Regions from separate parts of the Paenibacillus jepli genome, predicted to be linked through region 2. Evidence: predicted binding sites of a transcription regulator. Region 2 holds the regulator's gene; the other holds the start of a gene.
The links. The regulator NrdR, encoded in region 2, represses ribonucleotide reductase genes. The targets are predictions, from matches to a motif close to AACACNATATATNGTGTT.
Positions count from the first base shown of each region.

Region 1: nrdI (class Ib ribonucleoside-diphosphate reductase assembly flavoprotein NrdI) is a predicted target of NrdR. The motif match lies at 2,035-2,052, and genes of this name have one in related genera.

Region 1 covers NZ_JBDFMD010000001.1:6,991,853-6,995,269, reverse strand. Annotated here, with positions in the region: gene nrdE (class 1b ribonucleoside-diphosphate reductase subunit alpha) at 1-1,650, opposite strand, end outside; gene nrdI (class Ib ribonucleoside-diphosphate reductase assembly flavoprotein NrdI) at 1,637-1,996, opposite strand; gene ABC336_RS29995 (SDR family oxidoreductase) at 2,326-3,237, shown strand; gene ABC336_RS29990 (aminopeptidase) at 3,414-3,417, opposite strand, start outside.
Region 2 covers NZ_JBDFMD010000001.1:1,019,158-1,022,574, forward strand. Annotated here, with positions in the region: gene ABC336_RS04695 (S-layer homology domain-containing protein) at 6-1,154, opposite strand; gene nrdR (transcriptional regulator NrdR) at 1,535-2,014, opposite strand; gene ABC336_RS04705 (alpha/beta-type small acid-soluble spore protein) at 2,132-2,350, shown strand; gene ABC336_RS04710 (lytic transglycosylase domain-containing protein) at 2,466-3,029, opposite strand; gene coaE (dephospho-CoA kinase) at 3,026-3,417, opposite strand, start outside.

The DNA of each region.
Region 1 (3,417 bases), 6.0 Mb from region 2:
GGCCGGTCCCGGCAGCGCCATGCCCTCGAACAGTTGTTGTACTCGCGGCGAGACCGGGCGGTAATCCACCGACTCATACCGTGTGAAGTACGAACCGTCCGCATAGTCGGACAACTCGAAGCCAGCAAAGCGGACTCCGGTATCCCGGGCGATGTGCATGCTCTTCTCCAGCGAGTAGTAGTTCATGGCCATGAAGAAGGCACGGGCAAATTCCTTGGCCTCATCGCTCTCATAGGCGATCCGGTTCTTGGTCAGATAGCCGTGCAGGTTCATCGCACCGAGACCGACCGAGTGCAGCTCGCGGTTGGCTTTGGCGACGCCCGGCGCATTGGCTACCGTGGTCATGTCGCTCACCGCGGTCAGCGCCAGCATGCCTTCGTGGACGGACTCGCGAATTCGGCGGCCCTCCATCACATTGACGATATTGAGCGAAGCCAGATTGCAGCTAATGTCGCGGCGGATGATATCCTCGATGCCGTGATCATTGATCGTCGACGTCTCCTGCAGCTGGAAGATCTCCGTGCACAGATTGGACATCTTGACCGGCCCGATCTTGCCCAGTGCATGGCCTTTATTGGCGTTGCTCCGGTTCATAATGTACGGATAACCAGACTCCAACTGTACCATCGCGATCCGGGTCAGCATATCGCGGGCGCTCATGACCGGCTTCTTGCGTACGCGGTCGTCTGCCATCAGCTTGTCGTACATCTCATCCATGTCCATGTCGTCCATGTGGATGCCGTAGGCCTGGAAGACGCTGTAAGGGGCGAATACGTGCAGCATCTCGTTCGCTTCGGCGAGCTTGTAGAACCGGTCCGGGACGATGAGGCCGATCGACAGCGTCTTGAGCCGGGTCTTCTCGTCGGCATTGATTTTCTTGCTGTCGAGGAACTCCAGGAGATCCCACCCGAAGATGTTGTAATAGCCCGCACCAGAGCCTTTGCGCTGGCCCATCTGGTCGGCGTAAGAGAAAGCGTCCTCCAGCAGCTTCAGCACCGGCATGATGCCCTTGGCTGCGTCTTCGACGCCTTTGATGCTCTCGCCCCGCCCTCTCAGTTTGGAGAGGTTGACTGCGACACCGCCGCCGATCTTGGAGAGCTGCAAGCATGTGCCCAACACATAGTTGATCGAGTTGAGCGCATCATCCATCTCCAGCAGGAAGCAGGAGACCATCTCGCCGCGCCGGCTCTTGCCTGCATTGAGGAAGGTCGGCGTCGCCGGCTGCAGCCGCTGCTCCATCATCGAGACCGCGAGCGTACGGGCTGTTGCGGCGTTGCCCCTGCCCAGGTGCAGCGCGACTGCGGCGACCCGGTCGGCGAAGTGCTCCAGATATTGCGAGCGGTTATTGGACTTTACCGCATAATCCGTATAGAACTTGGAAGCGGCCATGTAAGACTGGAACCGGAATGGATGCGATGCCGTGAGTTCAAATACACCGAGCACATCCTCAGTTGCATACTTCGCATAGAAATCCTCGTAATAATCGTTCTCAATCATATAGTCAAGCTTGGCGGCCGTATTCGGGAAGCTGACGCTCCTGCGCGCCACTTCTTCCATAAACGCATCGACCGCCTCACGATCCTTATCCAGTTGGAAAAATCCGCTGGCATCGCGTTTCATTAGCAGGTTATTCAATTCAATGTGCAGCAACGCGATTCACCTCCGATTCAAAACTTAGGATGTCTTGGCGAGTGCCGGAGAGTTCGAATTTGCCGATGATCGGGACGCGGTACTGCTGGGCGATCAGATCGGCGCTGCGGGCAAAGTTCGCCCCCCAGTTGCGGTTGCCGCTGGCGGCAACGCCCCGCATCAGATGGAAGTTGCGCTTCAGAAACGCGCTCACCCGCTCGGGGATCTGGCCGAATCCTGTCGTATAGGTAACAAGCAGAAACGGCTCGTCGATCGTCATCTGCTCCTCGATCTGAACCGCCCGCAAGTTCAATCTATTAATAAATCGCTTGACATTACCCGTCTTCGAATCATAGGCAATCAGCATCTTCTTCATCCCTCTCTCCAGGCTTGTTTCCACCTTTTTACTCAATATGTAGTGTTCGCTTAAATAATTTATAACAATATATAGACAAAGTCAATCGGATCGAAACACAAATTGTTGGGGATATGTAAAAATGGGCATGCCACATCTGGAGCTTCATCGCTTCCCGCATACCATATCTGGCGTCATGCAAGGGCTGGCGGCGTTCTTGAAAAAACAGACTTATAGATTTTCAGGTTCAATATTTTTTTTCGACAGATATAAGACATACGTTGTCATAATGATGACCTACAATTAGTTCGAGACCAAAGCTTAAACGGAGGGTGATGTCAATGAAAGATTTGCAGGGAAAAGTGGCGCTCGTAGCCGGAGGCACTCGGGGGGCGGGAAGAGGAATCGCTGTGGAGCTCGGAGCCGCGGGGGCGACTGTATACGTCACAGGGAGAACGACTCGCAGCATGCGTTCGGAGTATAACCGTCCCGAGACGATCGAGGAGACTGCAGAGCTAGTGACGGCAGCCGGCGGGGTCGGGATCGCCGTTCAGGTCGACCATCTGATCCATGAACAGGTGCAGGCGCTGGTGGAGCGGATCGACCGCGAGCAGGGAAGGCTCGATATCCTGGTCAATGATATCTGGGGCGGTGAAAATCTCGCGCAATGGAATACGCCCGTATGGGAACATTCCCTGCAAGGAGGGCTGCGGATGCTGGAGTTGGCCATCGACACCCATCTGATCACGAGCCACTATGCCTTGCCGCTTCTCATCCGCAAGCCCGGCGGTTTGCTAGTAGAGATGACCGACGGCACAGCAGAGTACAATCAGGCGAATTATCGACTGTCCGTCTTCTATGATCTGGCCAAAACGTCGGTCACCCGGATGGCATGGGGATTGTCCAAAGAACTGGAGCCTTATGGCTGTACTGCCGTTTCATTGACACCCGGCTGGATGCGTTCCGAGATCATGCTGGACCACTTCGGAGTAACGGAGGACAACTGGCAGGAGGCTTGCCAAAAGGAGCCGCACTTCGTCATTTCGGAGACGCCGCGCTTCGTCGGGAGGGCAGTTCGTGCTCTGGCCGCCGATCCGGATGTCCGTCGCTGGCAAGGCCAGTCCCTCTCGAGCAGCGGTCTGGCCCAGTTTTATGGCTTCGACGATGTCGACGGATCCCGGCCGGACTGTTGGCGGTATCTGCGCGAAATCCAGGAAGCCGGCAAGCCCGCCGACGCAACCGGCTACCGCTGAGCGGAGCCGGCGGGTTGCTGCGTATCATTTATAACGGATACCCAAAAGGCTGGACGGAAAACGTTATGTTTCTCGCCCAGCCATTTGGTTTTGGAGACTTGTCGGACAGCCCCTATGCCTGCTGTTTATCTGTTCGCTGTGCAGCTTGGATCCTTGCCTCTAGTGCCTCTCGCGCCTCAG
Region 2 (3,417 bases):
AAGAATTAATTAGACAAGGACAGAATTAAACTCACAGCCTCCGCACGCGTTGCAAGGACATGCGGCGCAAACACATTGCCCTCTCGTCCGTTCATCAGTCCAGCTGCATGAGCTGCGGCTACTTCGGCTCTGGCCCAGTCAGGAATGTCCGCGGCGTCTGCAAAGGTCAATGTAGCGTCAGGTGTGGTCTGGAGCTGGTGCGCACGGACAATAATGACTGCCAGCTCAGCACGGGTAATGCGCTGCGCTGGTCGGAACGTGCCATCCTCGTAACCACCGATGATGCCCGCTCCAGCAATTGGCGCAAGATAAGGCTCCACCCAAGCCGGTATGTCCTGCTCATCCGAGAAGCTAGCATACGTAGATGGCTCCTCATTAGCTGGCAGCGCACGTCCCAGCATGGCCACAAATTCCGCCCGGCTCACCTGTCCATTAGGACGGAAGGTGTTATCCTCATAGCCATTGACGATCCCCTTGCTCACAGCTTGCTCGATCGCGGATTTTGCCCAATGATTCGTCAGATCCGTGAAATCAGGAGAAGGTGCGACAGGCTCTTCAGGCCCTGGCGCTGGCTGCTCCGGCTGGGTGGGCTGCTCAGGCTCAGGGTCCACTGGTTCTGTAGGCTCCTGCTCCCCTTGCCATTCCTCGATTGAGTCCTTATCCAGCTGCAGCTCTACCTTGTACTCGTGATCATACAGGAAGGTCGGACTGACCTGCCAGTAGATCTTCACCCAGCCCTCAAGCTTCTCACTCAGATCGTCAACCTCAAACGAGACGACTCGGGTATTGGCTTGCTCGTTCTCCACTACCGTCTCCGGTGTCGCAAGCCCGTTGCCAGTGTCGATTTTGAACCCAATAATCTCCTTGCTCTGCTTTAGAGTCACTTCTACCGTCAACTTGCCGTTTTGCACAATGAGCTTGCCCGGAGTCACGACATAATCCTGCATGACGGAGACCTGGTCGGTATTGTGCTTCAGGAAGGTGTAGTCCAGGCTGTACACACCATCAGCCAGCTGCTGCCCTGTCTCTGCCGCGTATGCGATAGAAGGTCCTTGTTGATTTGTACCGGAAATCGCGGCCCCAGGTGACACCGGTGTTAGCAGAACAGCCATGAGTGCTACAGATGCAGCCGTTGTTTTTATGTACGTATTCAAAATAAAAGCCCTCCACCCTCAATTGATTATCATTCTCATTAACCCAATTGATAAAAGCATACCGCATCCTTCCAGCAGCTGTCAAATTTTTTTTCGTTTAATTTTGCATCGTATGTTTATCATCCTGAAAATAATTATTAAAGACTATCCCCTGGCTCTGACGATGCCCGGTACGTTACAGTCGACGCGTGGCGGGTTTGCCAGCAAATAGAGGAAGAAAGGTGTGTCACAGCTGACAACCAGCGGTTAGCGGACACATCTTGCCGAAGCAACCAAAATTCTTAACGACAAAAAAACAGAGGCATCGCTGCCACTGTTTTTTCGACCATCCTCATGTTCGTTTCGAACGTCTACAGACCAATACAAATTAACGCTCCCTGCTACCGCCCGTCCTTGTCAGACATCGGATGCTTGGATAGCAAACCGGTCAGCTCTTTCATGAACATGTTGATATCCTTGAACTGCCGGTATACCGAGGCGAAGCGCACGTAAGCGACTTCATCAATCGGGTACAGCTGCTCCATCACCAGCTCGCCGATCTGGAAGCTCTCGACCTCAGCCTGTGCCGTGGTCCGAATCTCCTTCTCCACCTCGGAGACGATAACCTCCAACTGATCAATAGAGACTGGTCGCTTCTCGCAGGCTCGGATCAACCCGCGCAGGATTTTATCGCGGCTGAACTCTTCGCGGCTGCCGCCTTTCTTGATGACGATAAGCGGCGTCTCCTCGATCATCTCGAAGGTCGTGAACCGTCGGCTGCACTGCTCGCATTCGCGCCGTCTGCGGATCGATTTATTTTCGTTGGCCGGTCTGGAATCCAGCACCTTGGTACCCGCATAATCGCAATAGGGACATTTCATGTTCGTCATTCCCTCCGTTCTCTTAAAGTATGGGGACAATAATTACCATGTATTCTCGGTTATGATCAGACGAAAATCGCACATAATACTTTTACCAACCGCAAGGAGGTGACACACATGAGCCAAAACCGCAGCAGCAACCAACTGGTCGTACCACAAGCAACAGCAGCGCTGGACCAAATGAAATTCGAGGTAGCGCAAGAGCTGGGTATTGCTATTCCGCAAGACGGATACTACGGCAATATGGCAACTCGCGATGCGGGTTCCATCGGGGGTTATATTACCCGCCGCCTGGTACAGATCGCTGAGCAATCCCTTGCCGGGCAATACAAATAATACTAAGTCTTAATTCGAAAGCCTTGACCACTGCCGAAAGTCAGCCGGTCAAGGCTTTCTTTGGTGTAATGGACGCTAGCCAATTTCACTCTATATAGAACGTCCCTGCCTTCCGTCAAAGTGTCGGATATAAGGACTTATACTTTTCATAGTAATAAAAAACGCGCTTCACATAATGCCTCGTCTCTCCGAACGGAACATCGCTCAATTGATCAAGGGTGCCGTCCCACACCTGCTCCGACATCCAGCGCTTCACATTGCCGGGACCCGCGTTGTACGCGGCCACTGCCGCGATCGTATTCTGATCGAATTGCTTGCTCAGGGAATGAATATACCATGACCCCATCTCGATGCTTACATCCGCGCGATGATGGATGTCATCCATGGTCACAGAAGTAAAATTGGCTTGATCGATAATCCAGTCGGCTGTGTCCGGCATGATCTGCATGATGCCCAGCGCGCCTTTGGACGACTCACGCCCGGTCTGGTAGTTGGTCTCCGAGCGGATGATTGCCGCCAGCAGATATGGATCCACCTTGTAATTGCTTGCACTGGCACGTATATCCTCCCGATAATGAATCGGATACATCATCTGTTCGATACGATCCGAGCGGATGAACAACACGACGGTAGCGACAACTACCGCCAGCAGTACAACTGTACGCATCAGTCGTCTCACCGTTTCACCGCCTTCCGCATAAAGGCTTCCACTTGCTGCTCCGTCTCCTCGAGCGATCCGCTGTTGTCGATGACCCAATCGGCCCTGCTGCGCTTCTCTTCGATATCCATCTGCAGCCCGATTCTCGAGAGCGCCTCTTCCTCCGTCATCCCGGGGGAGCGCGCCAGCAGCCGCTCGACCTGCAAGGGCTGGGGTATGTATACCACTAGCACGCCTTCGTACAGCCCGGCTTGTCCAGTCTCGAATAGCAGCGGTACATCGGCCACCGCCAGTCGGTCAGGGTCCTCGTCTTCATATTGCTGGAGCCGGCTCTGCATCCGCTCTCGGATAGCCGGGTGAAGGATCGCTTCCAGCTCCTTCAACCTCTCCCGGTTGCCGAATACCAGCT